Regions from separate parts of the Brachybacterium fresconis genome, predicted to be linked through region 3. Evidence: riboswitches for the same ligand, from Rfam matches in the RefSeq annotation. Region 3 holds a riboswitch; each other region holds the start of a gene.
What was found. A riboswitch is a leader RNA that binds a small molecule or an ion and turns the genes downstream of it on or off. The one in region 3 is predicted to bind thiamine pyrophosphate.
Positions count from the first base shown of each region.

Region 1: another riboswitch for thiamine pyrophosphate. It lies ahead of JOF44_RS07160 (YkoF family thiamine/hydroxymethylpyrimidine-binding protein); the one in region 3 lies ahead of JOF44_RS19150 (ECF transporter S component).
Region 2: another riboswitch for thiamine pyrophosphate. It lies ahead of JOF44_RS04500 (3-oxoacyl-ACP reductase); the one in region 3 lies ahead of JOF44_RS19150 (ECF transporter S component).
Region 4: another riboswitch for thiamine pyrophosphate. It lies ahead of JOF44_RS04530 (NUDIX hydrolase); the one in region 3 lies ahead of JOF44_RS19150 (ECF transporter S component).

Region 1 covers NZ_JAGIOC010000001.1:1,566,849-1,575,237, forward strand. Annotated here, with positions in the region: gene JOF44_RS07150 (ATP-binding cassette domain-containing protein) at 1-1,434, opposite strand, end outside; gene JOF44_RS07155 (ECF transporter S component) at 1,547-2,179, opposite strand; gene JOF44_RS07160 (YkoF family thiamine/hydroxymethylpyrimidine-binding protein) at 2,176-2,895, opposite strand; TPP riboswitch at 2,936-3,044, opposite strand; gene JOF44_RS07165 (protein-L-isoaspartate O-methyltransferase family protein) at 3,101-3,679, opposite strand; gene JOF44_RS07170 (MBL fold metallo-hydrolase) at 3,689-4,417, opposite strand; gene purS (phosphoribosylformylglycinamidine synthase subunit PurS) at 4,727-4,984, shown strand; gene purQ (phosphoribosylformylglycinamidine synthase subunit PurQ) at 4,984-5,709, shown strand; partial or broken gene JOF44_RS07185 (IS110 family RNA-guided transposase) at 5,782-6,570, opposite strand; gene istA (IS21 family transposase) at 6,728-8,290, shown strand; gene JOF44_RS07195 (ATP-binding protein) at 8,287-8,389, shown strand, end outside.
Region 2 covers NZ_JAGIOC010000001.1:970,612-979,000, forward strand. Annotated here, with positions in the region: gene JOF44_RS04480 (ATP-dependent DNA helicase) at 1-919, opposite strand, end outside; one part of gene JOF44_RS04485 (IS3 family transposase) at 1,016-2,031, opposite strand; one part of gene JOF44_RS04485 (IS3 family transposase) at 2,031-2,304, opposite strand; gene mobF (MobF family relaxase) at 2,356-3,522, opposite strand; gene JOF44_RS04495 (MFS transporter) at 3,948-5,405, shown strand; gene JOF44_RS04500 (3-oxoacyl-ACP reductase) at 5,630-6,406, opposite strand; TPP riboswitch at 6,501-6,620, opposite strand; gene JOF44_RS04505 (NUDIX hydrolase) at 6,756-7,181, opposite strand; gene JOF44_RS04510 (class I SAM-dependent methyltransferase) at 7,182-7,937, opposite strand; gene JOF44_RS04515 (thymidylate synthase) at 7,934-8,389, opposite strand, start outside.
Region 3 covers NZ_JAGIOC010000001.1:4,319,494-4,327,882, forward strand. Annotated here, with positions in the region: gene JOF44_RS19130 (alpha/beta fold hydrolase) at 1-587, shown strand, start outside; gene JOF44_RS19135 (GNAT family N-acetyltransferase) at 580-1,089, shown strand; gene JOF44_RS19140 (ankyrin repeat domain-containing protein) at 1,112-1,543, opposite strand; gene JOF44_RS19145 (ATP-binding cassette domain-containing protein) at 1,591-3,687, opposite strand; gene JOF44_RS19150 (ECF transporter S component) at 3,665-4,246, opposite strand; TPP riboswitch at 4,293-4,400, opposite strand; gene JOF44_RS19155 (hypothetical protein) at 4,423-4,995, opposite strand; gene JOF44_RS19160 (M13 family metallopeptidase) at 4,992-7,013, opposite strand; gene JOF44_RS19165 (hypothetical protein) at 7,075-7,959, opposite strand; gene JOF44_RS19170 (ADP-ribosylglycohydrolase family protein) at 8,032-8,389, shown strand, end outside.
Region 4 covers NZ_JAGIOC010000001.1:979,305-983,159, reverse strand. Annotated here, with positions in the region: gene JOF44_RS04545 (hypothetical protein) at 39-239, opposite strand; gene JOF44_RS04540 (hypothetical protein) at 988-1,143, shown strand; gene JOF44_RS04535 (hypothetical protein) at 1,236-1,439, opposite strand; TPP riboswitch at 1,645-1,761, shown strand; gene JOF44_RS04530 (NUDIX hydrolase) at 1,796-2,269, shown strand; gene thiD (bifunctional hydroxymethylpyrimidine kinase/phosphomethylpyrimidine kinase) at 2,266-3,075, shown strand; gene JOF44_RS04520 (nucleoside 2-deoxyribosyltransferase) at 3,142-3,618, shown strand; gene JOF44_RS04515 (thymidylate synthase) at 3,608-3,855, shown strand, end outside.

The DNA of each region.
Region 1 (8,389 bases), 2.8 Mb from region 3:
CGGCGCCCGCGCCGTGCCGTCGACGATCACCACCACCGTGTCGGCCGCGGTCACGGCGCTCAGGTCATGGGTGGTCATCACCACCGCGCGCCCCTCGTCGGCGGCGGACCTCAGCAGGCCCATGACCGTGCGCTGAGCGGCGCGGTCGAGGCCGAATCCGGGCTCGTCGGCCAGCAGGACGGGTCGGCCCCCCAGCAGCATCGCCGCGATCGACAGTCGCCGCTGCTGCCCACCGGAGAGGCGGAACGGACTGGATCCGGACCAGTCCGTGAGCCGAAGTCGCGCCAGCATCGCCTCGACCTGCTCCGGGGACGCTCCGGTGTCGGCGAGCTCCTCCTGCACCGTCGCCCCGACGAACTGGGATTCCGGTCGCTGGAAGACGAGCCCGGCGGCCGCCCCCGTGACGGTGCCCGCGTCGGGCCGATCCAGCCGCGCGAGCGCTCCGAGAAGGGTCGACTTCCCGGCTCCGTTGCGGCCGACGACCGCCAGGACCTGCCCCGCGACCAGGTCGAGATCGATGCCGGAGAGCACGGTGCCGCTGCCGTGGCCGAGAGCGAGACCCCGGGCACGTACCGCGATCGGCGGTGCCTCGGCCGGCGTGTCCGAGCGCCCCGTGATCCCCGCTGCGCCGCCGAGGTGCCGTCGACCGTCCTCGTCCCGCGAGAGCTCCCGCTCGACATCCCGCGGCAGCCAGCACCCGGCGTCCCGCAGCGCAGGGCCGTGCTCGGCGAGGACGCCCTCGGTGGGCCCGTCGGCCAGGATCCGCCCGGAGCGGTCCAGAGCGATCGTGCGCCGCGGCAGCGCCACGACCCCCTGCTCCCCCGCCCACTCGTCGAGTCGATGCTCGACGAGCACCGACGCGACCCCGGGCTGCGCGACCGCCGCCTCCACGCTCTTCCGCACGACGGCCACGCCGTCGGCGTCGAGCATCGCGGTGGGTTCGTCGAGCAGCAGCAGCCGTGGTCCGGTGACGGTCGCCGCCGCGAGGGCGACTCGTTGCAGCTGCCCGCCGGACAGGCTCCGGGTCCGCCGATGCCGGAGCCGTTCCGCCCCGGTGCCGCGCAGCGCGGCGTCGACCCCGGGTCCGATCCACGTCCGGGGCACGCATCGGTTCTCCAGAGGCAGCGCGACCTCGTCGGCGACGTCCGGCAGACACACCCCGCTGACCGGGTCCTGGCCGAGGTAGCCGACCACGTCCGAGAGGGCGGCGACACCGTCTGCCACCGGGTCCCGCCCGTCGATCCGCACCTTCCCGGAGACGCTGCCGCGCACGTGAGACGGCACCGCGCCGGCCAGTGCCAGCAGGAACGTGGACTTGCCGGCGCCGGAGGGGCCGAGCAGCAGGACCTGCTCTCCCGCCCGGAGGGTGCCGGTCCAGGGGCCGACGCCGTCCCCGGAGGGCAGGACGACCTCGAGGTCCTCGGCCCGGACCACCGGCCGGTCACCCTCGGCCGCGCCGCAGCCCGCGGGGGCGCGTCCCGTCGGGCGCTCCGCACAGGCTGCGACGACGCGATCCGCCCGCCCGGCGCGACCGGGTGGCGACGCCTCAGCGGACACGGCGGGCGGGGGCGTCGTCGACCGTCCTCGGATCCGCGCTCTGCCGGGATCCGCCGATCGCGAAGTTGTCGAGCACTCCGGTGCGCACCAGGGCGTCGACCAGGACCTTGGCGAGCAGGCCGCCGAGGACGATGCCGGAGACCACCTGCATTCCCAGTCGCAGCCCCAGGATGTCCTGCCCGTACCAGCCCATCCGCACGGCGGTCCAGAAGAAGACCAGACCCGCGCCGAGGGCGCCGGAGAGGGCGTAGGTGCCCCATCCGAACCGGCGGTACCGGGTCAGTGCGAAGGGCAGCTCGCTGCCCGCCCCTTGCAGCGCGGCGGACAGCAGCAGCAGCGGACCGACGGGACTGCCCAGGAACACGACCTCGACGACGGCCGCGAGGATCTCCGCGATCACTCCGCTGAACGGGCGGCGGATGATCGCGACCGCGACGGGCCCCACCAGCAACCAGGACCCGGCCAGGACGTGCTGGGCGAGGTCCCCGGCGGGCCCCATGGCGATCGCCAGAGCGTTCCAAGTCTGGACGAACACCCAGTACAGGAAGCCGAAGACGGTTCCGAGCACCACCACCAGCACGATCTCGCGCAGGTCCAGCCGGCCGCGGGCCCGGGCGGTCATCGCGTCACCGTCCCGAGGTCCCGGACCTCGTGCGAGGGACTGTTGAGGCTGACCGTGAGATGGCTGGTCACGTGCTGGACGCCGCGCCCCACCAGCACCCATCCGGCGAGCGCGGTCGCGAGCACGTCCCCGACGTCCCCCTCGAGCCGGGTCGCGAAGTGCTCGGAGCCGCGGAAGGTGCCCAGGTCGCGGGCATGATCGATCGCCGCGCAGATGTCCCGCATGTGGTCGGGGGCGGTGCCGTCCGCGGCGACCTGGTCGGCCAAGGGGTACAGGGCCCACTCCGCGGTGGCGAACCGCCCGGTCCGGCGCGGGGGCGGGACCTCGGCGCGACGCGGCCCGGCGCCGCCGGGCAGCTCGCAGACGACCTCGCCAGGGCAGCCGCGGGACAGGTGCACGGTCAGCGCGGCGTGGTGCTCGGTGCGGGCGAGTCCCTCGCCGAGGTCGATCAGCCAGCGCAGGAGGTCCGCCTCGTGACCTCCGACATAGGTGGAGACGTCGCCGGTCTCGCGCACCAGAGAGCTCTCGTCGAGACCGGAGAGCGTCTCGCCGAGGATCCGGGCGTAGTCGTCGGCCATGACGGCGGCGGTGATCCGGGCGCCCACCCCGAAGCCCAGCGGGGTCTCGACAGGGTCCGCGGAGGCGGTCGGGGCTCTCCCCTCCCCCGGGGCGGCGGACGAGGCGGGAGAAACGGACGATGCAGCAGCGGTGGTCACGATCCGTGCCTTTCACGACGCGGCACGGACGCACAGCGGCTCTCGCCCTGCGGAGGCTCCCTGCGCCGGCATGATCCGGATCAGGTTCTACGGTCGGAGTCGGAGTACTCCCTCTCAGCCCGGCTCACCGGGCTCCCGTGCACACGGCCACTGTAGCCGCCGACGGGAGCGTGCCGCAGACCTGTCCATGCGCCGGCACGCGCGCTCAGTCCTCCACCAGGGGGACGAAGCGGAACCCGCCGTGCTCGGTGTCCCGCACCCGGCCCCCGCGGCGCTCGAGGCGATGCATCGTCGTCCCCACGGGGATCACCATCACCCCGCCCTCGGCCAGCTGGTCGAGCAGCGCGTGAGGGACCTCGCGCGCTTCGGCGGAGACCAGGATCCGGTCGTAGGGGCCGTCCTCCGGGGCGCCCAGCACACCCGGGCGGGCGAGCCGGATCTCCGCCACGCCCGCGGGGTCGGCGGCGACGAGGGCCTGTCGCGACGGTTCGATGAGCGCCTCCTGGCGCTCCACGCCGATCACCCTCCCGCCGGGTCCGGCGAGCTGTGCGAGCAGCGCCGTCGTCCACCCCGACCCGGAGCCCAGGTCGAGCACCCTGCCACCGAGCGGCACGTCGAGCAGCCGGAGCATGACGGCGACCGTGTAGGGCTGCGAGTTCGTCTGGCCGTGGCCGATGGGGAGCGGGGCGTCCTGGTCCGCCCGATCACGCTGCTCCTCGGGCAGGAACCGGGCACGCCGAACCGCTCGGAAGGCGAGGTCCACGGCGTCGGCGTCGTGCTCCATGACGACCACTCATCCCCTCGAGGTGATCTCGACGACGCCGTCGGCCGGCCAGTCGCGCACCTCGGTGCCCTCGGGGGCGAGGTTCGTGGACTGGCGCAGGAAGATCGGTCGGCCGACGTCGCTGGCGATCGCCTCGTGCACGGGCAGGGCGAGGACCGGGCGGACGCTGCGCAGGAAGTCGATGGTCTCGGACATCTTCGACCACGGCGCGACGACCGCGAAGGCGAGCACGTCGATCCCGTGGAACTCGGGGACCGGCTCGAGGGAGTCCCCGGTGATGCCGAGGCGCGGAGAGTCGCCGGCGGTGAGCACCAGACCCGTGTTGCCCACCCGGGGGATGTCGGGATGGATGATCGCGTGCTGGCCCCCGACGGCGCTGATCCTCAGAGCCGGGTCATCGCCGACGGGCGGGAACTCGTGGGCGGCCCCGGCGCTCAGCGGGAGCAGACGCTCGCCGTCCACCGCCGGGACGTCCTCGGCCGGCTCTGCCAGCTGCGTCGCGGTCTCCGGCTCCGCGATCACGATCGCGTCCGGGCTCGCCGCGAGCACCTCGGCCAGCAGGGCGCGATCGAGGTGGTCGGGATGCTGATGGGTGATCGCGATGGCATCGATCGTGCTGAGGGTCCCGGGACCCAGAGCGCGCACGGCCCGCCCGCTGAAGCCGCCCGGGTCGACCAGGAGCCGTCTCCCGGCGGTCTCGACGAGCAGGCATGAATGGACGAGGTGACGGATCTTCATCGCTGCCTCCGGCATCGGTGGACTCGGACACGACGAACGTAACCTGATTCGCCGCAGGGCGCGAGGGGTCGCGCGCCGGGCGCCGACCGCCGGGCGCCGAGCTCTCCCCCGGGTCGCCGGGCACCCGCCGGCCGGACTCTGCCGCCGCCGGGTGCTGGGCGCTCCCCCGCCGGGCCCCCGCGGCTCGGTACGATGGCCGGGGTCGGCACCGAGATCGTCGGTGAGCCCGGGAGCCGCTCCCGTCCCGCCCAGCAGAACGCACCCGTCCGGCCGCCCGCGAGCGGCCGATGTCCTCCAGGAGAGCGCCCCATGCCCCGCGTCGTGGTCCATGTCATGCCGAAGCCGGAGATCCTCGACCCGCAGGGGAAGGCCGTCGCCGCGGCGCTGCCCCGCCTGGGCTTCGAGGGGATCAGCTCCGTGCGCCAGGGCAAGCGGTTCGAGCTCGAGGTCGAGGGCGAGGTCACCGACGCGGTGCTCGCGAACCTCCGCGAGGCCGCCACCACCCTGCTGTCCAACCCCGTGATCGAGGACGTCACCGCCCTCGATGTCGAGGAGGGCCAGGCCTGATGCGCATCGGTGTGGTGACCTTCCCCGGCACGCTCGACGACCGCGACGCCCTGCGGGCCGTGCGCCTGGCGGGCGGCGATCCGGTCGCGCTGTGGCACGGCGAGGACGATCTGCTGGACGTCGAGGCGATCGTGCTGCCCGGCGGCTTCTCCTACGGCGACTACCTGCGCGCCGGCGCGATCAGCCGCTTCGCCCCGGTGATGGACAAGGTGGTCGACGCCGCCCGCGGCGGGATGCCCGTCCTCGGCATCTGCAACGGGTTCCAGGTGCTGTGCGAGACGCATCTGCTGCCGGGCGCGATGATCAAGAACTCCCACCGCTCCTTCCTCTGCCGCGACCAGCCGCTGCGGGTCGAGAACACCCGCACCGCCTGGACCACCGAGTACGAGCAGGACCAGGTCATCCGGATCCCGCTGAAGAACCAGGACGGCCAGTACGTGGCCGACGAGCGCACCCTGGCCGAGCTCGAGGCCGAACAGCGCGTCGTGTTCCGCTACACCGCCGGCGCCTCCCACGGCCCGGCCGGCTTCGAGTCCAACCCCAACGGGTCCCGGCACGACATCGCCGGTGTCACCAACGCCGAGGGCAACGTCGTGGGGCTGATGCCCCATCCCGAACATGCCGTCGAGACGGGCTTCGGCCCCGACGAGCCCGGGGCGGGCACCCGCACGGGCGTCGACGGGCTGAGCATGTTCACCTCGGTGCTGCGCAGCCTGGTCGCCTGACCCTCGATCCTCCGCGCCCCGCGCCCACGAGCGCCGTCCCCCTTCCGGGGGGGGGTGTCCCTATGTTTCGAGTCAAGCCGCGAGGGCGGCCGGCTCAGGGGTAGGGACGGTTCTCGGGGGCTGGTAGTAGGTGCCGTCGCGGAGCATTGCGAAGATGACGTTGCAGCGGCGGCGGGCCAGGCAGATAACGGCGGCGTTGTGACGTTTGCCCTGGGCTCGTTTGCGGTCGTAGTAGGCCTTCGAGGCAGGGTCGTGGTTCGAGGCGACCCAGGCCGAGTAGAACATCGCGTTTTTCAGGCGTTTGTTGCCGGATCTGGCGGGGAACTCGCCGCGGATCGAGGTTCCGGATCTTCGCGTGACCGGCGCGATGCCTGCATAGGCCGCGAGGTGGCCGGGGGTTTCGAACGCGGAGCCGTCGCCGATGTTCAGGAGGATCTGGGCGGCGGTCTTGATGCCGATCCCCGGCATGCTCATCAAGACCGAGGCGAGAGGGAAGTCCTCCAGCATGGCCTCGACCTCCCGCGCCACTGTCGCCCGCTGTTCCTTCAGTTCCTTCACTTGACCAGCGACTCGGGGGATCACGAGCTCCACTGCCGCGGTCGCCGGCACGACCACGGTCTGCTCGCCCAGCGCCTTGAAGATCTGGTCGATCAGCGCTTCGGGATCGCGACGCGAACGGGACCGGGCAAACCGTAGAACCCTGGCCCGGCCTGCAGCCCTGAACCTGGTCGGGCCGCCAAACTTCTCCAGCAGGTCCAGCACGAGCCCGGTGGCCAGACTGCCGCCGGCGAAGACGCGCTCGAACGCAGGATGAATCTGCGTGAGCAGAGACCGAATCCGATTCAGCGCCCTGGTGTGAATATTCGCGTCACTGGGGTCCGTCGGTAGCGCGTCTCGGGGCCGGTGCGCGAGTCGGGGTGTAGCGCGCTCGGGGGCCACCGACGGTGTGCTTGGGGGCCACGTCCATAGGCTCCTTCCGCCGCGTGTATAGGGCACGTGGCGGAAGGAGCAATCGGAAATGGTACGGAAGATTAGAGCGAAGCTCGTGCTGCAGCTGCGGGCGGAGGGCTTGTCCGGGCGGGCGATCGCGGCGTCGCAGGGCATGTCGCGCAAGAGCATCACGGCAGTACTGGAAGCTGCAGACGCGGCCGAGATCAGCTGGGACGATGTCGCCGACTTCCCTGACGGGGAGGTGTATGCCTGGTTGTTCCCGGGCCGGGGTGAGCATGAGAGCGTGTTCGCCCAGCCGGACTGGGAACGCGCCCACCGCGAGATGGCCCGGGTGGGGGTGACGCTGAAGCTGCTGCACGGTGAGTACGTCGATGCCTGCGCTGCTGCGGGAGATCCGGCGATGGGCTATGACCGGTTCTGCAAGACCTACCAGCGTCATGTCCTGGTCACCGGGGCCGCCTCCCGGGTCGGGCACAAGGCTGCCGCGAGCGTGGAGGTCGACTGGTCCGGCCCCACGATGACGCTGAGCGACCCGGTCACCGGGAAGGAGACCAGGGTCTACCTGTTCGTGGGGTGCCTGCCGTTTAGCCGCTACGCGTTCGCCTGGCCGGCGCTGGATATGCGTCAGGACACCTGGCAGCGCGCGCATGTGGCGATGTTCGAGGCCTTCGGCGGGTCGACGCCCCGGGTCGTGCCGGACAACCTCAAGACCGGGGTGATCAAGCATCCCCGCGAGGGCGAGGTCGTCCTCAACGACGCCTACCGGGAGATGGCCGCGCACTACTCCGCGGCAGTCCTTCCCGGCCGGATCAAGAAGCCCAAGGACAAGGCCAGCGTGGAGAACACGGTCGCGCACGTGGCGACCTGGATCATCGCGGGACTGCGGGATCGACGATTCACCTCGCTGCCGGAGTTGACAGCAGCGGTCGCCGAGCGGATGGACGAGTACAACGCCGAGCCGTTCCAGAAGCGGCCCGGGTCTCGGGCCAGCGTCTTCACCGCGGAGGAGAAGCCGTTGCTGACCGTGCTGCCGGCGGTGGGCTATGAGATCTCGCGGTGGGTCTATGCCCGCCGGGTCGGACGCAACGCGCACGTGGTCTGGGAACGGAACTACTACTCGGTGCCGTTCGCTCATATCGGGGAGCGGGTGGATCTGCGGATCACCGACCGGGCGTTGGAGGTCTATCGCGGCACCGAGCGGCTGACCAGCCACCTGCTGCTGCCGGAGACTGCGGCCAATGAGTACCGCACCAACGAGGCTGACCTTCCCGGTGGGGAGCGTTACCAGCCCTGGGACGCTGCACGAGTGAGGGCGTGGGCCGAGCGGATCGGCCCCGCAGCCGTGACCGTGATCGACCGGATCTTCGAGTCCGTGCCCATCGATGAGCAGGGCCTGGACGCCGCGCTGGCGGTGCTGCGCCTATCGCGCCGCTACTCCAGTGAACGGGTAGAAGCGGCCTGCCAGCTGGCGCTGGCCGGGAGGGTGAGGTCGCCGCGTTATGCGCACCTGCACCCCATTTTGGCGACCGGCCAGGACCGGATGGCCGCGTTGCGGCCACCACGAGAAGAGAACGCTGAGCAGGGCGGTTACGTCCGTGGCGGCGACTACTACGCCGGAGGTGTGAAGTGAGCGTCATCGATATCGAGACCAAGCGCAAGCTGCGCGAGATGGGCGCGGCACCGCTGCTGGAAGCGTTCGAGACCCAGGATGAGAACCTCGTGCTGGGGA
Region 2 (8,389 bases), 3.3 Mb from region 3:
GACCATCAGAACCGGTCACGGTACGGGTGTCGTCGACCTCGCCAGCTTCGACGCGGACGGTGCGGATGCGCTCGTTCAGGACGGTGGCCTCGTCGTTGGTCGCCACGGTCACAGCATCCTCGCGGGCCGTGTGCTCGGCGATGTGCTCGCGCAGCGCGTCATCGTCGGCATGCAGCCGGACCAAGCCGAGCGAGTGCAACTGGTCGAAGATCGCCGCAGGGTTCTTCCCGTCGCGCATCCGCAACGTCAAGGCCGCATAGTGTTCGTCGTCGAAGCGGTGCAGCTCGCTCATATCCACAGTTGCCCCGCGGATGTGCGCGGCCATATCGAGCACCCCGCCACGCCCGACCGCGGGCAGCTGGGCACGGTCGCCGACCAGCGCCACCGACGCCCGAGACTCGCGGACGATGGTGAGGAGGGCCAGCGCGGTGTCCTGGTCGAGCATCCCTGCTTCGTCCACGATCACCCGCTCACCCCGCACCAACCGAGCACCCTGCGGCGGACCCATATAGGTCTGGCCCGTGGTGGGGTCGGTGTCGCCGGGCTTGAGGCGGGTCCAGACGCCGTCGTCGTTCCACCTGAACCCGTGCGCGTACACGAGCGCAGCCACACTGTCGGCTGGCACCTTTAGGGTCTCGGCTGCGACTTGGGCGGCCTTCTTCGTCGGGGTGACCACCCGCACCGACCGTCCGTCGTGGTCGAGGGCTTCGATGGCGGTGGCGAGCATGGTGGTCTTCCCGGACCCGGCGGCCCCTTCAACCACGACGAGCGGGTCAGGGGAGGCGACCGCGGCCGCAGCCTCGGCCTGCCCGGCATCGAGGCCGTGCTCGGCGGCGAGCTCGGTCAGGTCGGGACGGGGCGGCTCGCGGTTCGGTGCCTGCACTTCGAGCCGGTCACGCAACTGCGTCTCGGCCTCCACCACCCGCAGACTGGTGAGGTGTGCAACATGCTCGGGGTGCACGGCACCGGGCGGCAGCACGGAGAAGCAATCTGAATCGGCCCAGGTTCTCTGCCGCTACTTTGCGGGTTCGGGCTCTCGGTCGAGGGCCTCGTAGTGGAGCGTCTCGAACTCTACCGGGGTGAGCATCCCGAGGGAGCCGTGGAGACGCCGGTTGTTGTACCAGTCGACCCAGCCGGCGGTCGCGAACTCGACGTCCGAGAGCGTCCGGAAGGGGCCGGCGTGGAAGACCGTGGTGCGGATGCACTCGGTCTTGTACAGGCCGTTCACGCCCTCCATGAGGGCGTTGTCATACGCGTCGCCGACGGTCCCGATCGACGGGGCAATGCCCTCGAGGTCGAGGTGCTCGGTGTACCGGACCGAGGTGTACTGGGACCCGGCATCGCTGTGCGCTACCAAAGATCCTGGTGGGACCGGGTTTCCGTCGCGGTCGCGCTGCCACAGTGCGATCCGCAGCGGAGTCATCACCAGGTCGGTGCGCATGCTGGAGCTGGCGTGCCAGCCCACGATCCGCTGGGCGAACACGTCCACGACGAACGCGACATAGACGAACCCCGCCCACGTCCGGACATACGTGAAATCGGTGACCCAGACCCGGTCCGGAGCCGGAGCCGTGAAGTCACGACTCAGCAGGTCACCGGCACGTTTCCCATCCGGATTAGGGATGGTGGTGCGCAGCTTCTTCACCCGCCGCACGCCCTCGAGGCCAAGGGTCCGCATGGCCCGGTCGACCGCGCCGCGGGAGGTGCCGGCGAGGCCTTCTTGGCGGCGGAGCAAGGCAACCCACTTCCGTCGCCCGTACAAGCCCTCCGGCGTCATCTGCACCTGCCCGGTGACCGGGTTGAACTTCCATGCAAGCTCGCGGACCTTGTCCTCGACCAGAGCGTCTGTGACGGTGCGAGCAGCGATGCGGGCCGGCCGTTTCCAGGCCCGGTAGGTGCGTGCAGCGATCTCCAGGCCCTGCTGGCGCAGGACGCGGAGGATCGACTCGACTGCATAGCCCTCGGCGCGCATCTCGTCGATGAAGGCGAGGATCAGCGGTTGCGGGGGTCGAGCTCCCCCGCGAAGAAAATTGAGGCCCGGCGGAGGATCTCGTTGTCCTCCCGCAATCGCTTGACCTCGGCCTTCAGTCGTTTGACCTCGGCGGATTCTTCGGTCGTGGTGCCGGGACGGGACCCGTCGTCGACCTCGGCCTGGGCCAGCCAGCGCCGCACGGACTCCCGCGAGACGCCCTCTTGGCGGGCGACCGCGGCCGTCGCCGCGGTCAGGGTGGGGTACTCCTGGGCGTGCTCGCGCACGAGCCGCACGCACCTCGCGCGCAGCTGGGGATCGATCTTCTTCGGCATGCTGTCCATCCTCTCGGACTCAAACAGCAGCGGCATCAAACCTGGGCCGATTCAATCCCCTATTGCGAGATCGGTGGCGAGTTGCACGAACTCGCGCAACTCCGTAGGTGTCGCTTGCGCGCCGTGGTCGGTGGTGATGCGGGTGACGTGCTCGCGGATGGTGTGCACCGTCCACGTCGACCCACCCGCCGCACTGCGGTCGAGGGCACGGTTGGCGACTTCCTGCACGCTGAGGTCATCGACGGACACCCGCTCGGGTGCTGGTGCACGGGTGAGGGTCTCGGGGTTGTAACCGGCCTCGACCAGCTCTTGCTTCCAAGCATCTTCGTCGCCGAGGTCGGACGGTTTCTTGTTCGGCCGCTCATGCGCCCACGCCTTGTGCAGCAGCCGCGCGCGGACGACGGGGCCGGCCTCCTCGCCGGGATGCGCGGACTCCCACTCGGCCTCCAACCGCTTCAGGTTGCGTTCGACCTGATGGGCACGCTTGCTCATCACCGGGTTGAACGTCTCCAGCTCCGTGACCTCCCCGGTGACGGGGTCGAGGGTGAGGCCGTGAGCGTCCAGGGTTGCAGCCAGGTGCGGGTGCGCGGCGATCACCGCAGCGCCGAGTGCACGGATCGCACCCTGTTGCTTGAACAGGACCGCAGTATCGAGGGCACGCCACTTGCCCGCGGCGGGCACGCGAGTGCCGATCTGGAAGTGCACATGCCGGTGCGGATCACCGGCACGACTGGTGCGATGCACCACGGCCACCGTCTGCACCGACTCCGCCGGGATGATTTCCTGCTCCCCGCGCGGGCCAACCCGCGTGTAGGCGTGCTGGGCCAGCCACCGCCGAATCTCGGCCACCGCATCCTGCTGCGCGGCATCGAGGGCATCGGAGACCTCCGGGTGCAGGGCGGCAGCGATCGACAGGGACTTGGGGGTGTTGACGACCATCTCCGCGAACCGCGGCGAGCCCTTCCGGATCTCGCCAGCCTCACGCGGGATTCCCATCCGCTCCCCGGTCAGCGGATGGACCCAGTCCACCCAGCCCGCGTACTGCTCCGGGTCCAGCCCGGTGTTCGCGACGACCTCACCGGCGGCGTTGGTGATGGTGAAGTCCGCCAGCGCCGTGCCGCCTTCGAGGTAGTAGTCATCCGCGGTGGACCGGTCGGATTCGAGGTACCGGCGGGCGGCAGTGCCCGGCCCGCGGAAGAGGGTCACGCCGCCTTTCATGCCGGTCACCGCCTTCCTCACGAGTCGCTTCGTGAGGAAGGTGCGCGGGCACTACCGCAGGTAACATGCGTCCATTTATTTGTGTCTTCAGGCGGCGGGGCTGATCGGGGAGGCCATCGCGAGGGTGAGTTGCCGGGCTGGAGCCGATGAGTCGAGACAGCTCTGGGTGGTCCAGCGATCCGGTATGGAGGAGTCAGGGTGAGGGCGGAGACGAGTGTTGAGACTGTGGCGAGGTCGAACAGACACTAGGACCAGGAGGAAGGGGCGGGGAGGCTCGCCTCCTGAAACGCGTGTCGCTCGAGTGGTAGTCTGGGATCATCGGAAGTAAAAACGTGCGTCGCTGTTGAAGACGAGGCTCTCTACAGAGCGCACGAGCACACACGGGACGAACGGCCCGTCACTTCTTCACCGAGAAGGAGTGACCCATGATTCGTCGTCCCAGCCACCAGTCCGAGGCCGTGCAGCCGCCTCACACGCTGAAGGACGCGTGGATCGCGCTGGCCGGGCTGTCGGCCGTGTTCCTGTTCGAGATGCTCGACAACTCGATCCTCAATGTCGCCTTGCCCACCATCGGCCGGGAACTACAGGCCACCGCCACCGCATTGCAATGGGTGACTGGCGTGTACTCCGTCGTGTTCGGCGGATTGATGCTCGCGCTCAGCGCCGTCGCCGACCGCATCGGCCGACGCAAGATGATGCTGGCCGGGCTCGTGCTGCTCGGGATGACGAGTCTCGCGACAGCCTTCGTGGCCACTGCCGGGCAGCTCATCGCCGTTCGCGCGGCGATGGCGGTGGCCGCCGCGATGACCACGCCGGGCTCCCTGGCTCTCGCGTTCCGGCTCTTCGCCGATGACCGCCTCCGGGTACGCGCGATGACGGTGATCTCCACCGTAGGACTCATCGGCCTTGCCGTCGGCCCGATCGCCGGCGGCTTCGTCCTCGCCATCGCACCGTGGCAGACCCTGCTGCTGGTCAACGTGCCGATCGCAGCCATCGCCTTCATCGCGATCCGCAAAGGCATTCCCGCCGACCGGCCAGAAGAGCTTCACCGCGATCCTGTCGATATCTGGGGAGCCATCCTGGGCACCGCGGCCATCGCATCCGCATTGCTCGCCCCCGCCCTCTTCGTCGAAGTGGGCGCAGACACCTGGTTCCCCTGGGCCGGGGTGGCCGCGACCATCGCTTTCGCGGCAGCATTCGCCTGGCGCGAGCGCTCGTTCCAATACCCCCTGCTGGACCTGCAGCTGATCGCGAGCCCGCTCGTGTCCAGCGGACTGGCCTTCAAAGGCGCAGCCAACCTCGCCGTCGCAGGTATCGGGTACCTCGTTGCACTTCAGCTCCAGCTCGACTGGGGATGGACGCCCGCCCAGGCAGCACTGGGCATGCTTCCGCAAGTGATCGTCCTCGTCGCCGGCGGCGCCGTCATCTCGATCCTCGTCGACAAGCTCGGACTCGATCGAGCGGCCTGGCTCAGCGCCTCTGCCGTCGTCGTGGGCCTGGCCGTCTACGCGCTTCTGGGACGCGTCGGATACGTCTGGATCGCTGTGGCCCTCGTGCTCGTCGCGGCGGGAATGCGGGTCGTCGGCGTCGTCGCGGGAACCAACGTCATGAAAGGAGTTCCAGAAGACCGGACCACCGTCGGCGCGGCCCTGGCCGATACAGCCGGCGAGTTCGCAACCGCCGTGGGCATCGCCCTGAGCGGAACCTTCCTCGCCGCCATCTTCACCGGGCACCTCACCGCATCGGCCTGGCCGACCGAGCAGACCGCGGAGTTCCGACTCGCGGTCACCTGGGGCGGAATCGCTCTGACCGTGCTCGCGGCGGGCCTCGTCGCCTTCGGCATGCTCCGAGCCCACGGAGAGAAGAGCGCCCCAGAAATCTAGACCGAAGGGTGTTGACGGCGTGTCCGTCAAGGGAATGAACGGGGCTTCTGCAGGGGCTCTGCTTAAACGAAGAGTGAGATGAGAGAGGCGTGGTCACGGTGTTCAGGGACGAGGCGCAGTCGGTCGTTGCGCTGCACGACGTGGCGGTGACCACCAGGCCGCGCTGCGATGACCGACACCGTGGATGAAGAGGTTGAAGTGGGCCTGCTTGCCTTCCACGCCGCTCACCCCTTGACGAGTCCGCCGTCGACGATGAGGTTCTGACCCGTCACACCCCTGGCCCACGGGGAAGCGAAGAATACGACTGGGTCGGCGAGCTGATCCGGCGTCGTCACCGCCCGCAGCGGGGTGCCCGCGGCGATGCCCTCGAAGACCGCCTCAGGGGTCGCCGCCGAGGCGTCGGTGGTCAGCAGCAGCCCCCCGGAGACCATGTTCACCGTGATGGCCTGCGGGCCGAGATCGTCGGCGAAGGTGCGTGTCAGGGACAGCAGCGCTGCTTTCGCCGCGGTGTAGTCGTGGTAGGGCACGACGGGGTGCTGGAAGAGGTTCGTACCGATGTTGACGATCCGGCCGAAGCCCGCCTCGACCATGCCGGGAAGGGTGGCCTGGATGACGTTGAGAGGCCCATGCACGGAGCCGGTGAACTGTGCGGTGATCTCCTCGTAGGAGATCTGGTCCGCGTGGGAGCGGGCGTCGCCGTTGAAGGAGAAGTCAGCCAGCGCGTTGTTCACGACCGTGGTGATCGGACCGCCAAAGCGATCGGCGGCCTCAGCGACGAGGGCATCGACCTGGGCGCGGTCGCGGACATCAGCCCGGATTGCGATCGCCTTTCCGGGGTGGGCGGCGGCGAGGTCCTCCGCGGCGTCCTGGGAGGTGTGGTAGTCGATGACCACTCGCGCACCCTGGGCCAGGAACGCGCGAGTGATCGCAGCTCGGAGTCCGCGGGCGCCGCCGGTGACGAGGACGATCTGCTCGGTGAGGGGGAGAATAGTGTGTGCCATGTGTATGCCTCTCGATATCGAGGCGAAGGCAACCCGTGCGCACCGAAGAGCGAAAGTTGCTCTTCGGTGCGCTGACACCGCCAACATTGTCGGCGGGTGAAAGTCCGGACATTCCCTTCGCCAGTGCTAACTGGATCAGGTTCAACGGGTGTCATCTCAGCCGACCACGTCCCGTGCTCGAAAGCTGGAACGGGCGGCGCCCCGTGTCACGCCACCATCACATCACGGAAACCACACTCTCCACAAGCTTCGGACGGCCTGATTCTTCGTTACTGGAATCGCTGTCACAGAACACCTGATATCACTACGTGCTATCCGGCAAATGGGCATTCTGGCTTCTTGAGTGTTCCTATTGCTTGCGTTCCAGCTCGAGCGCGGTTTGGGCGATAGCGCGGACGTTGAATGTTTCCGCGACCGGTATCGCAGCCATTTCCTCGAGGGTGAACCATGCCGCTTCGAGTGCGTCATCGTCCGGGACCGGTTCCCCTCGTTCCCATCGGCAGAGCACTGCGATCAGGACGTAATGCAGATTGTGGTCGGCATCGATGACGTCGACAGCATCGAAGACATCACCGGGTGTGGCGAGGACTCCTGTTTCCTCGGCGAGTTCGCGCGCGGTCGCGGCGGTCAGGGTCTCGCCGGGTTCGATCTTGCCCCCGGGGAATGCCCAGCGCTCGGCGTCGGGCATGTGGGCACGCCGGATAAGGAGTACACGTCCTTTTCGGACCACTGCCGCCAGCGTCGCCGGCTTCGGGTAGGAAGCGTCGCGCGTCATCTACCCCGCCCCGATCGTCGACTCGGAGTGGTCTTGGAGGTGGGCTGTGATCTGCATGAACGGTGGATGGTCGATAGGTGCCTGGGAGCCGACGTCCTCTACGGTTTGTGCTCCGCGGTCGGTGACCTTGTCGACTGTGAAGCCGGCCTCGGTCAGCACCGCCTCGTAGGTGCTGATGAACCAGTGCCGGTCGACAAGCTCGAGGATCCCGGTGCCGGGGATCTGCAAGCTGACCTTGCGTTCGTCTCCGTCACGGTAGCCTCTGCCGGGCTCGCCGCTGCGGAAGGTCGGGAACGGTACTCCTGTGGCCGCCGGGTTGCTATCGACGATGAAGAGTCTGCCGGTCGGTGTAAGCACTCGGGCGAGCTCGCGGGCGATCGCTCTCAGTTCCTCGCGTGTGGGCACGTTGATGAATACGAAGCAGCACACGATCGCATCGAATGTGTCATCCGGGTAGGGAACGTGGCCGCTGTCGATGGTGTGGAATCGCGCGGCCGGTTGCGGGGTCTGCGCCCGGGCGAGGGTGATCATGTCGGTGCTGATGTCGACTCCGACGACCTGTGCTGCGGCTCCGGCGTCGAGGAGGCGTCGTGAGACTTTTCCGCTGCCGCACCCATAATCGAGCACGATCCCCCCTCGGCCGCAAGCAGTTTGGAGGTCATTGACGAGCGGGGTATAAGCCAGTCGGTTTTCGACATAGTCGTCATAGGCATCGAACCCTGCTGAGACTGCCGGAGTCGTCCATGATGTCGTCACTGCTGCACCGCCCTCACACGCGCGTTTTCGATGCTGGGCCATCGGCTCACGACCAGCTCCCGGTGGAGGGGATGGAGGTCGCCGATAATCGATGGGTCGACTGGTCGTTGGTATTGGAGTTGCCGGTGGATCCAGAACAGGCGGACAATGTCGACCCACGCTTCCGGAAGATCAAGGGTCGCCAGTGCGCGGCCTGGGAGCTCGTCTGCACGGATCGACTTCTCCAGGGCGAGGACCTGGTGCACCTGGTCCAGGCTCGCCCCCGAGGGCAGCCGTGGAAGAGTGCTGGGTTCCTCCACGATCGTCTGATCATCGCCGCCGAGGAGGGTGTGCACCTTGGTGAGGTCTTTTTCGTAGATGTGGATCGAGCCGACGTTGTGGATGTACACACCCGGGGTCAGGCCCAGCATCGAGGCGAGAAATTCTTGGATGAACGTGAAGGAGAACGTGTC
Region 3 (8,389 bases):
ATCCCGAGGCCTGGGACGCCTTCGCCCGCCTCGCCGAGGACCACGGCGGCTACGACCGCCACGACCGGTCGCCGGAGCGGCTGCGCCTGGTGGAGTCCTACCGGCGGATGATCACCTCCGGAGATCGGGACCTGGAGGACGCCGCCGTACGGGTCTGGATGACCTGGGAGGACGCGCACATCGGCATCGGCGGCGGAGGCCCCTCCGGCCCGCACGCCGGAGCCGCAGGAGACCCGGTCACGGAGTACGAGCGGGGCGTCGCCCGACTGGTCACCCACTACTGGGCCCACGACGGCTTCGTCGCCGACTGGGCCGCGCCGTGGGGCGCCGCGCCCGGCAGCGGGCTGCTCGGCGGGATGGATCGCCTCGCCGGGATCCCCGGGGCCCTGATCCACGGTCGGCGCGACGTCTCCGGGCCGGCGCTGACCGCCTGGGAGCTGCATCGAGCCTGGCCGGGCAGCGAGCTGATGATCATCGAGGACGAGGGCCACGGCGGCCCGGCCATGGTCGAGGAATGGCGGAGATCGCTGGCGCGGATGGTCGACGCGGCCACCGCGTCCGATCGGTACCCTGACCCTCATGCCTGAGCCCGTGACCGACTCCGACGAGGTGCTGCGACGCGCCCCCGTCGCCGAGATCGACCCCCGCACCCTGTACCTGCTCGCCAAGCTCCGCCAGGACGTCTTCGCGCTCGAGCAGGGCGCCACCGACCCGGATCTGGACGGGCGCGACCTCGACCCGACCACCACGCTGGTGTGGTTCGAGGTGCCCGGCGCGGAGGCCACGGCCGCGGGTCTTCAGCGCGAACCCGCCGCCCACACGCGGGTGCTGCGCGAGGCCGACGGCACCGTGCGCATCGGCCGGGTCGCCGTGCGCGCGGCGGACCGCCGACGGGGCCTGGGCGGGCGCGTGATGCGGGCGAGCATCGATCTGGCCCGCGCGCTCGATGAGCAGGCGGAGATCCACGTCGACGCCCAGGCCTACCTCGAGCAGTGGTACCAGGGGCTCGGCTTCGAGACGGTGGGCGCGCCGTTCGACGAGGCCGGGATCGAGCACGTGCCGATGCTGCTGCGCCCCGGGCGAGGCTGAGCGACCCTCCGGCGCCGGATCCTCAGCCCTCGGCGGGCGGCGTCTGCTCGAGCAGGGCGATGATCTCCGTACGCTCGAAGTACCGCGCGGTCTCCAGGGCGCTCGGGGTCCCCCGGTGCGGGTCGGCGCCCGCGGCGAGCAGGGTGCGGGCGACCTCCACGGTGCCCTTGAAGGCGACCCCCGCCAGCGGGGACTGCCCGCGGTCATTGGCCAGGTCCACGTCACCGCCGCGGGCGGCGAGCTCGCGCACCAGCTCCGAGTGCCCGTGATAGGCGGCGAGCATGAGCGCCGAGTTGCCGCCGCCGTCGCGCAGATTCACCGGGGCGCCCTGGTCGACGAGCGACAGCAGGGTCGCCGCATCGCCGCTGCGAGCCGCCTCGAGCATCGTGGTCGCCAGCGCGATGACGGCCTCGTCCTCGGCGGCGGTGGGCTGGGGCTGGGTGTCCTCGTTCACCGCTCCAGGCTACGGCGTCCCGGAGCGCCGTGCACTCGTGGGACACCTCACCCCACCAGTGCTTCCGCCACGGCGGGCCACACCAGCAGCACCAGGGCGAGCAGCGCCCCCAGCACGTCGGCGCGCCCGAACTCGCTGGGCTCGGCCCAGGTGCGGTCCGTGGCGCCGGAGAAGCCGCGGGCGTCCATGGCCAGGGCCTGCTGCTCGGCGCCGCGCAGGGTGTCGACCAGGAGGGCCAGGGTCGCGCTCGCCAGCAGCTGCGGCGAGCGGGCCGAGCCCAGGCCGCGCTGGATCCGGGTGCGGGTGATGATCTCCCACTGCCGGCCCAGATGCCCCACCCGCACCAGGGCGAGGACCCCGGCGGCGACGGGGCGCGCCGGCAGATGCAGCCGTCCGCCGAGGGCATCCCCGAGGGGCGTCGGAGCCACGCTGCCCAGGGCCAGCACCCCGGGGGCGACGAAGACGCCGATCCGGGCCGCCTCCTTCAGCCCCAGCAGCCAGGCCTGACCGGACAGCGCCGGGGCCTCGCCCAGCAGCGCCGTGGTCCAGGCGAGAGAGGCGGCCGACAGCGCGATCGGCACCAGGCGCAGCAGGCCGCCGCGCAGCGAGCGGACGGCGAGCGGACCGAGCAGCACCAGCGGCACCAGCGCGAGCAGTCCGCCCTGCCAGGTCTGGACGGCGAAGGATCCGATCGCTGCGAGGATCCCGATCAGGCACAGCGTCAGCGGGTTCAGGGCGTCGGCCGGGATCCGGCGGCGCGGGCGGGACCGAGGCACCGCCTCGGGGTCGGGCGCCGCCAGGTCGAACCGGTCTCCGGCGCGGGCGATCAGGGACGGATCGTGGGAGGCGGCCAGCACCGCGCAGCCGCGGGCGGCGGCGTCCTCGAGCAGACCCAGGACGGCCTCGCGCCGGCGGGCATCGAGGCCGACGGTGGGCTCGTCGAGCACCAGCAGATCGGGCTTCTGGGCCAGCGCGGCGGCGATCGCGACACGTCGCTGCTCGCCGCCGGAGAGACGGTGGGGGTTGGCGCGGGCGAGGTGGACGAGATCGGCGCGTTCGAGCAGCTGATCGGCCAGTTGCTCGTCGTCGGCCCAGGGGGAGGCGCGCAGCTCCTCGGCCACGGTGGCGGCGACGAAGGAGTGCTCGGGATCCTGCGGCACGGTCGCGAGGCGGGAGGGGGCAGGACGCTGCGCGGTGCCGAGGGCGGGCGGGCCTGCCGCGGTCAGCACGCGCAGCAGCGTGGTCTTGCCGGCCCCGCTGGGACCGGTCAGGACGCCCAGGGATCCCGCACGGACCGTGAGGTCGACAGGGCGCGTGAGCCCCCGTGCAGGGACCGTGACGCCGTGCAGCGCCGCGACCACGGCGGCCTCCGGGGCGACCATCCGCGGCGCGGGGCCGTCCGCGGCGTCCTGGCCCTCCAGCATCCCCGCCGCCACCAGGGCGTTCCGGTGCTCGGTCAGGGCGGTGGCGGCGTCGACGTCCAGCAGGATGCGGGCCTGCGGACCCAGCACGACGAGCCGGTCGACGTGGGGCAGCCACGGCTCGATCCGGTGCTCGGCGAGCACCAGGGTGCGATCCCCGGCGGCGGTGAGGATCGCCGAGCGCACCTGCTCGGCCGTCGCCGCGTCGAGCATGCTCGTCGGCTCGTCCAGCAGCAGCACGTCCGGCCTCAGCGCGAGAGCTCCGGCCAGGGCGATGCGCTGCTGCTGGCCGCCGCTGGTCTCGAGCGGGGCCCGCTCGAGGTCGAGCTCCACCCGCGCCGCCGGCAGGGCATCGGCCACTCGCTGCCCGATCGCGGGACGGGACAGGGCCGCGTTCTCGGGACCGAAGGCGACATCCCGCCGGATCGTCGCCGCGACCAGGGCGTCGGCGGGATTCTGCAGCAGCAGGCCACGCTCCCCGGGCCGATCGGGCGGGCCCGGAACCCCTGTGCCCTGGCCGGTCTCCGGGTCGAGCAGGCCGGCCAGGGCCCGCAGCACGGTCGACTTCCCGCTGCCGCTGGCGCCCGCCAGCAGCACCCGCTCGCCGGCCGGGATCGCCAGGTCCAGCCCGGCGATCGTCGGCTCGGCGCGGGTGAGGGGGCGCCAGGTGAGGCCGGAGAGCGCGAGCTCCCCGGTCGTCTCAGGCCTCGGTGGCGCGGACATGCTCACGTCCCGCCGGCAGCGAGTCGACGGCACCGGTGGCCGCCAGCGCGCGGGAGGCGGCCCAGCCCAGGCCCCCGGCCAGCACAGCACCGGAGAGGAGGAAGAACGCCAGCATCGTCAGCGAGTACGGCCAGCTCATCTCCGGGTAGTAGGCGATCTTCTCCCACCCCCATTCCAGCAGGGCGGAGGCCATGCCGCCGAGGACCGCGACGGGCAGGGTGAAACGGCGGTAGCGGGTCAGCAGGAAGACCAGCTCGACCCCGCCGCCCTGCATCAGCCCGGAGACGGCGGTGCCCCAGCCCCATTGGCTGCCCAGCAGCATCGAGACGACCGCGGCGATCATCTCGGCGAGCAGGGCGGCACCCGGCTTGCGGACGATCAGGGCCGCCAGCACGGCCGGCAGGAACCAGATCCCGGCGAGCAGGCCCTCGGCGGGCTTGAACGCCGCCGTCAGCGGCCCGATCAGGGTGTACAGCTGCCCGTAGCCCAGGAACGCGACCCCGAAGGCCGCTCCGATCAGCACGGTGACCAGCAGGTCGAGAGTGCGAAAGCGTGTCATCACGTCTCCTTCCACGAGCGGAAGGGGCGCGGGACGCCGTCGGCGCCTCGCGGAAATCCCGACTCCCTACGCCGGTGCGAGCCGGATCAGGTTCGAGGGTCTGCGCTGGAACGCGCACTCTCAGCACCCTGGTGGTGCTCCCCTGTCAGTCGATGACCGTGAGCCAGTCTAGCCCCTCAGCGCCGCGAACGGATCGCCTGGTCGATCGCCTCGGCCGTGCCCTCGACGTCCTCGGGGGACAGCAGGTAGTTCGTGCCGGAGCGGCCGATGATCTCCACCATGGTGCCGGCGCGGGTGACCATCATCCGGTGCGGCTGCTGGGTCTGTCCGGTGGTGAAGATCTTGCGATCGCCGACGGGCGTCAGCTCGGCGCGGGTCGAGGAGGTCGCCTTGCCACGGCGCCAGCCGTAGCCGCCGAGGGTCACGCCCACCGTGTTCGCCGCCAGCGTGCGGTACTGCACGGTGCGGAAGTCCTCCACGGGCCAGCTGGCCCGCGGCAGGAAGCCGCCGAGGCTCACGGTCACCCCGCGCTCGTCGACCAGGAAGCGGGAGTGCTGGCCCATCCAGGTCCACAGCGTCAGCAGGGCGAACAGGCCCGCGATCACCGCGGCGGCCAGCACCGAGCTGCGGCTGGCCATCAGCAGGGTGACGATCACGCCGGCCAGTGCGGTCAGGCCGATGCGGGTCCACCCGACCCCGGACGGACGGGTGGTGCCGACATAGAAGGGGGCGTCCGGCCGCCCGCTCACCAGATCGTCACGCGCTGCTCGGGGGCGCGGTACATCCCGTCGCCCTCGCGCACGTCGAAGGCCAGATGGAACGCCTCGAGATTCGAGACCACCGTGTTGCAGCGGAACTCCATCGGCGCATGCGGGTCCACGGCGAGGCGGCGGATCGCCTCCTGGGGACGGTTCTTGCCGCGCCACACCGTCGCCCAGGACAGGAACACCCGCTGCAGCCCGGTGAAGCCGTCCAGGACGGCGTCGACCTCGCGCGCCGAGCGGCTGCCGCGGTAGGCCGCCAGCGCGATCGAGAGCCCGCCGAGGTCACCGATGTTCTCACCGATGGTGAGGGCGCCGTTGACGCGGTGGACGTCGTCGAGCTCGCGGGGGGAGAGCTCGGAGTACTGGGCGATGAGGGTCGCGGCACGGGCGTCGAAGGCCTCGCGGTCCTCGTCGGTCCACCAGGAGGCGAGGTTGCCGTCCCCGTCGTACTTGGAGCCCTGGTCGTCGAAGCCGTGGCCGACCTCGTGTCCGATGACCGCCCCGATGCCGCCGAAGTTCACGGCGTCCTCGGCCTCGGCGTCGAAGAACGGCGGCTGGAGGATCGCGGCGGGGAAGACGATCTCGTTGGCGCCGGGGTTGTAGTAGGCGTTGACCGTCTGCGGGGTCATGTGCCATTCGGTCTCGTCGATCGGACCGCCCACCTTGGCGTACTCGAAGTCGGCGTCGAAGCGGCGGGAGGCCCGCACCGTGGCGACCAGGTCGCCGGGAACGATCTCGAGGCCGTCGTAGGTGCGCCAGCGCTCGGGATAGCCGATCTTCGCGGTGAACTTCTCGAGCTTGGCCAGCGCCTTCTCGCGGGTGGCCGGGGTCATCCACGGAAGCGAGGTGATCGAGTCGCGGTAGGCGTCCATCAGTGCGTCGACCAGGACGGTCATGCGCTCCTTGTGGGCCGGCGGGAAATGGAGGGCGACGTACTCGCGGCCGACGGCGAAGCCCACGGCGCCCTCGACGAAGGCGACCGCGCGCTTCCAGCGCTCCCGCAGCTCCTCGGCGCCGGAGAGCACCCTGCCGGAGAAGGCGAAGTCCTCCTCGACCAGATCCGCATGCAGGTACGGGGCGTAGGCGCCGACGGTGTGCAGCGCCAGCCAGGTGCGCAGCACGGCGAGGTCCTCGCCGGCCAGCAGCTCGGCGGCGGCGGAGACGAACTCGGGCTGGCCGATCGAGACCACCTCGACGGCGGCGGCCGGTGCCCCGGAGCCCTCGAGATAGGCGTCCCAGCAGAATTCTGGGGCGAGCTCGCGGCGCTGGGCGTCGTCCATCGGGTTGTAGGACTTCTCGCGGTCGCGCAGGCGGACCACGTCGACGTGGCAGGCGGCCAGGCGGGTCTCGAAGTCCATCACCGCACGGGCGAGGTCCTCGGCCTCCCCGGCGAGCAGACCCTCCCGGCCCGGCAGGTGGGCGATGCGCGCGAGTTCGGCGAGGTGAGCCGTGTAGGCCTCCCGGATCTCGGCGTAGTGCTCCTCGCGGTAGTAGGACTCATCGGGCAGGCCGAGACCGCCCTGGTGGAGCTTCACCTGGTAGCTGGAGGAGTCGTGGTCGTCGGTCCAGACGTAGGCCAGCAGCGCGCTGGTCCCCGAGTCGGGCGCGGCCATGGTGCGGGTGAGGGCCGGCAGGTCCGCGCTCCCGGTCACGGTGGCCAGGAGGTCCTCGAGCGGGGCGATCCCGGCGCGCTCGATCGACTCGGTGTCCATGAACATGCGGTACAGGGCGCCGACGCGACCGTGGTCGGTGGTGGGGGCGACGGCGGGTTCCGCGGCGTCGACCTCCTCGGCCGCGTCCTCGATGATCTCCCGCACCCGTTGCTCGGAGAGGTCCCGCAGCTGGTGGAAGGCTCCGTCGCTCGACCGGTCCGCCGGGATCTCGTGGGCGGCGAGCCAGCGGCCGTTGACGTGGCCGAAGAGGTCGTCCTGGAGGCGGACATCGGGATCGACCTCGGTCAGCGCGAGGCCGGAGCGGGCGGTGGAGGTGGGGGCAGCGGTCATCATCGGCTCCTGCGGGATCGTGGGGTGGGAAGAGTCAGGCGGGTCAGCGGTGCTGCGCGGGTCAGAGCCCGATCAGCCCGAGCGAGGCGAGGGCCAGGGTCAGCAGTCCGATCCCCAGCGGGGCGTAGGCCCAGGGGGTCCGCGAGCGCTCTGCGGGGGCGCGGCGCTGCAGCACGAGCGTGGACAGGCCGGAGCCGATGGACAGCACCGCGGTCCCGATCACCAGGACCGGGGAGAGGATCACCAGGACGGTCGCCCCGACCTGGAAGGTGAGGGTGCCCACGATGTCCAGCAGGCGCATCAGCACGGCACCGCGGGCACCGACGCGCTCGGCCAGCAGCGTGGCCACGGCGTCCTGGGACCACTCCGAGGGACGAGCGATCCGGCGCCGGGTGGAGACGGTCTGCGCGGTCGCCAGGGCCAGCCACACCAGGGCGGCCCCGGCACCGACCCACACGCCGAGCTCGGCGCGGATGTCGGCGGGCCACAGCAGCAGCGCCAGCAGCACCGCAGCGACGCGCAGCACCTCCTCCAGGGCGCTGCGCACGGCGACCAGCCCCGGGTTCACCGCCAGCTGCTTGCGCGTGCGGGCGACGAACATGCTGGTCGCCACGAGGGCGACGAGATGCGCGGCGCCCAGACCGACGCCCAGCATCAGCACCAGGGGACTGGTGGGAGCCAGCGGCAGGATCGCCAGCAGCAGGACCACGCCGAGGACGGGCAGGACGAGCGTGAGGACCGACAGGCCCTTGACCAGGTCCTGGACCAGGTCCGCCCCCGTCGGCGGATGATCGTGGTCGCTGTGGTCGTGCGGGTCTCCGTCGTGCGGGCCCCCGCCGTGGGGGTCGTTCTGGCCGTGGGGGTCGTTCTCGGGCGCGGCACCCGCCGGGACGTCGGGGGGGACGTCGGCAGGCTGGTCCGTGGACCTGCCGGGGATCTCGGTCATGGGGCTCCTTCGAAGTCCCTTCCAGGGTACTGGGGTCAGGGAGCGCAGACGCCGGTGTGGAACGATGATCACGTGAGCACACATGCGGCGATGACGACGGATACCGGGCTGACCCCTGAGCAGCGCAGGCGCGCGGCCGGATCGGTGGTCGCGGCGGCGACCGGTGATGCGCTCGGTGCTCCCTACGAGTTCCAGGCCCCCGTGGTCGCATCCGAGGACATCGACATGATCGGCGGCGGGGTCCTCGGCTGGCAGGTCGGGGAGTGGACCGACGACACCTCCATGGCGATCGTGGTGCTGGAGGCCGCGATCTCCACGTCCAACCGCCATGACCTGCGGATGGAGTCCGCGCAGGACCAGATCGCCCGGGAGTGGTACTCCTGGTCGCTGGGCACCCCGGACATCGGAACGCTCACCTCGCTGGTGATCC
Region 4 (3,855 bases), 3.3 Mb from region 3:
TGGGGCTCGATGCCGAGACGGTCAGGATGCCGGGTGGGTCAGGTGGCGTCGCCGCGGAGTTGGTGGCGGATCAGCTCGGCCTGCTCGGCACTCATGGGCGGGAACCGGGAGGCTGTGGTCTTCGCGGCCTGCCGGATCGTCTCCCGGTCGGTGTCGGTCAGGGCCTCGTCGTCGATCGCCAGGCGCGGCCTCGTCGTCGTGGTGGGCGTATGGGTCTGGGGTGTCGGGATACTGTTCATACCCGACAGGTACGCCCATACACCCGAGGTTCAAAAACAGCAATCACTGCATCTAGCCATCCGCGCAGGAGCGAGCTACTATATGTGGATGGTCAGTGCTGTCGTGCCCTTGGAGGCCCCGAAAACGGGGTCGGGCACGGGGGTGCCGATTCGGCGCCCCCGGAGCAGTCACCAGCGGAAAGTCACGGTGGTGAAAATTGTGCACCACCGTCAGCCCGCTGTCGTCGTCTCCGGCAGCACGGTTGTGGCAATTTGCCACCACCGTCGACCTGCCCTCGTTCTTGACGGTGGTGCCACGGTGGCACCACGGTCGGCTCGAGCCCACGGGGGTGAAAATTTTCCACCCCCGTGCCCAAGCCAACGGTCCCGCAAATTTTGCAGGACCGTGCCCGCGCCGGGGGCCGGTGAACGGCTCCGGAAATTTTCCGGCCCCGTTGCCCCTGCACGGTTCGCACCTGCGGATGGCATGGTGGTGCCGATTCGGCACCACCATGGCCTGCCCGCGCGAGGCGTACGGCGCCGCCACAGTGGCGGCACCGTGGGCGTCCCCCTGGCACGGTGGGAGGAAATTTCCTCCCACCGTGACAGGGGTTTCGCCCTGAGAGGTTGGCCTGCGTCGTGATCAACGGGTCCGCCCATTTTGCGGACCCGTTCTCCTCGCCCGGACGTGACCGGGCCGCCCGCACGCTGCTCTCGTTCCGCTCGCCTGTGGCGGTACGTTGAGTGTTCATAGTCCGAGTCCTCGGTCATGTGGCCCCCGCCCCTGGTCTGGTGGACCGAACGGCGGGTCGGGGTCGAGGCGGTGTGCTCGCCGCTGCAACGCCGCTCGCAGCTCGTGATCCAGGGCACCTATCTCGCGCCGTGGGCGGTCTCGGCTTCCTTCCACGCCGCCGGGTCGGTGTAGCCGGGGATGTTGACGAGCACCTCGGTGCCGGGATACGTGTAATGATCCGGCATCACCGTCCACCCCCGCCCGAGACATTGGCCCGCGGCGTGTTACCGGGTGATGCCGTGCTTCGCGTCGATCTGCGCCAGCCGGACGGCGATGGCGTCATCGGCGGACATCTCTCCAGTGAGCACCTTGCGGCCCAGGGCACGGTCGGCGTCAGTCTCCTCTTCGCTAGCCATCCGCTGGCTCGCAGTGACCTGCGCTTCGAGCCGGTCGATCTCGGCCTGTTCCAGGGCCTTCGTCGTCGCCATGACCTGTCCTCCTTCATGCTCGCCCGACACCTTCCATTCTACCGTCCAAGGCCGACACCGACCAGTGACTCCACCCGTGAGACGGGCACTTGCTCCATCGGGCACAGTCGCAGCACTGGATAGGTGCGCAGCCGATCCCAACACCAGCATCCCGCAGCGGGCAATCCGCGCAGGGTGTATCTGTGACGGCATTCTGGTAGATTCGGGTTGCACCGAGGGGTGTCCCGTCAAGGGGCTGAGATACCACTGGACGTTGTCAGCGTGGTGACCCTAGAACCTGATCCGGATCATGCCGGCGAAGGGACTGGTCTAGCAGGGCTTCTTTCCTTCGCTGGCCTCCCCATTAGGAGGTTACAGTGTCCCATTCTGTTGTCGGCCCCGCGACGTCCTCAGTCGAGGTGCGCCCGAGGGTCGCAGTCATTTCCGTCCTCATCAAAGATGACCATGTCCTCTTGGTGCGTCGCGCGAACCCTCCTGATGCAGGATTCTGGGGATTCCCGGGCGGGAAGATCGAATTCGGAGAAACGATCACCAAAGCCGCCGAACGCGAACTCGGTGAAGAAACCAGCATCATCGGTCAGGCGACCGGTGTTTTGACTTCCGTTGATGCGTTCAGCCGAGACGAGACTGGACGGTTGGACAGTCACTACGTGCTTATCGCCGTGCTCTGCCAGTGGCGCTCGGGGCAACCCCACGCTGGCGACGACGCCCTCGAAGCACGCTGGTTCCCCCTCGACGAGGTCGACGAGGCCCGCCTGACTCTGAGCAAGGATGTCGCCGAGGTCGCCCGCTACGCCGCCACACAGCAGCAGAAGGAAGTGCACGCATGACGATCAAGAACGTCCTATCCATCGCAGGCACCGACCCCACTGGCGGGGCGGGCATCCACGCCGATCTCAAAGCCTTCTCAGCGAGGGGCACCTACGGTATGGCCGCGATCACCGCGGTCGTGGCACAGAACACGCGCGGTGTGCGCTCGTTCATGCCCCTTGATCCCTCTTTCGTCGGTGAGCAGATCGATGCAGTGTTCGACGATGTGCGCGTCGACGCGGTAAAGATCGGTATGGTCGCCAACGCCGCGATCGCCGAGGTCATCGCCGAGCGCCTGCAATACCACGAAGCCGAGACCGTGGTCCTTGATCCGGTGATGGTCGCCAAGAGCGGCGACAGGCTGTTGGACGACGATGCGGTCGCAGCCATCCGAGACACGCTCGTGCCACTGGCCACGATCATCACCCCGAACCTTCCCGAAGCCGCCGTGCTCCTCGACACCACAGATGTCACCCGCTTGGGGCAGATGGAGGACCAGGCCACCGGGCTGCGTGGCCTTGGCTGTCAGTGGGCGCTACTCAAAGGCGGGCATCTCACGAACGAGACGGTCAGTGTCGACTACCTCGCCGGCCCCGACGGGATCTCCACCTACACCTCTCCCAGGATCGAAACCCTCAACGACCACGGCACCGGCTGCACCTTGTCCTCGGCGATCACCGCACTGCTGCCTGACCACACCGTGCCCGAAAGCGTTGAACGGGCGAAGACCTACCTGCACGGCGCTCTCGTTGCCAGCGACCGCCTCGACGTCGGCCAAGGTCACGGTCCCCTGCATCACTTCCACCAGCTCTGGCCGCGCGGGTAGGGATGCAGAACAGCCCCTCCTCGTTCCGATCGGTAGAGCTAACCACTTCGACTCATGAAAGGAGCCGTGACGATGACGCGAAAGATGTTTCTCGCCGGCCCGTTCAAAGCTCTCGTCGACGCCGACACCCATGTGATGGGCGACGCCGCGATCGACAAGTACACCTCGATCATCGACTTCTTCGAAACCCAGGGGTGGGATGTGCACTGCGCCCACCGCAGAGAGCACTGGGGCCGTGAGTTCATGGAACCCAGCGAATGCACACGCATCGACTACACGGAGATCGCCGCCTGCGACGTCTTCGTCGCGTTCCCCGGCGCACCGGCATCCCCGGGCACGCACATCGAGATCGGGTGGGCCTCCGCCTGGAACAAACCCATCGTCTTACTCCTCGACGAGGGAGCCGAGTACGCGTTCCTCGTCCGAGGCCTCTCAGCGGTCGCCGACGTCCAGATGATCACCATCGATCCCGAGCAGCCCACCGGACCACGCATCCTCACCGCGATCGAGCACGCGCAGGCAGGAGCCGTCAGTGAAGCCTGAGTATCCCGACCTCCACACGCTCTACCTGGATTCCCTGCGACAGGTCTACACCGGGTTCGAATACCAGAACAGTCCCCGCGGGCAGGACGAACGCGAAATCATCGGCTACACCGCACGCCTGACCAACCCGGCCCGGCGGTACTGCTTGGCCAGGTCTCGTCGGCAGAACATCATCTTCAACTACGCCGAAGCACTGTGGTACCTCTCAGGGAAGAACGACCTCGACTTCATCCGAAC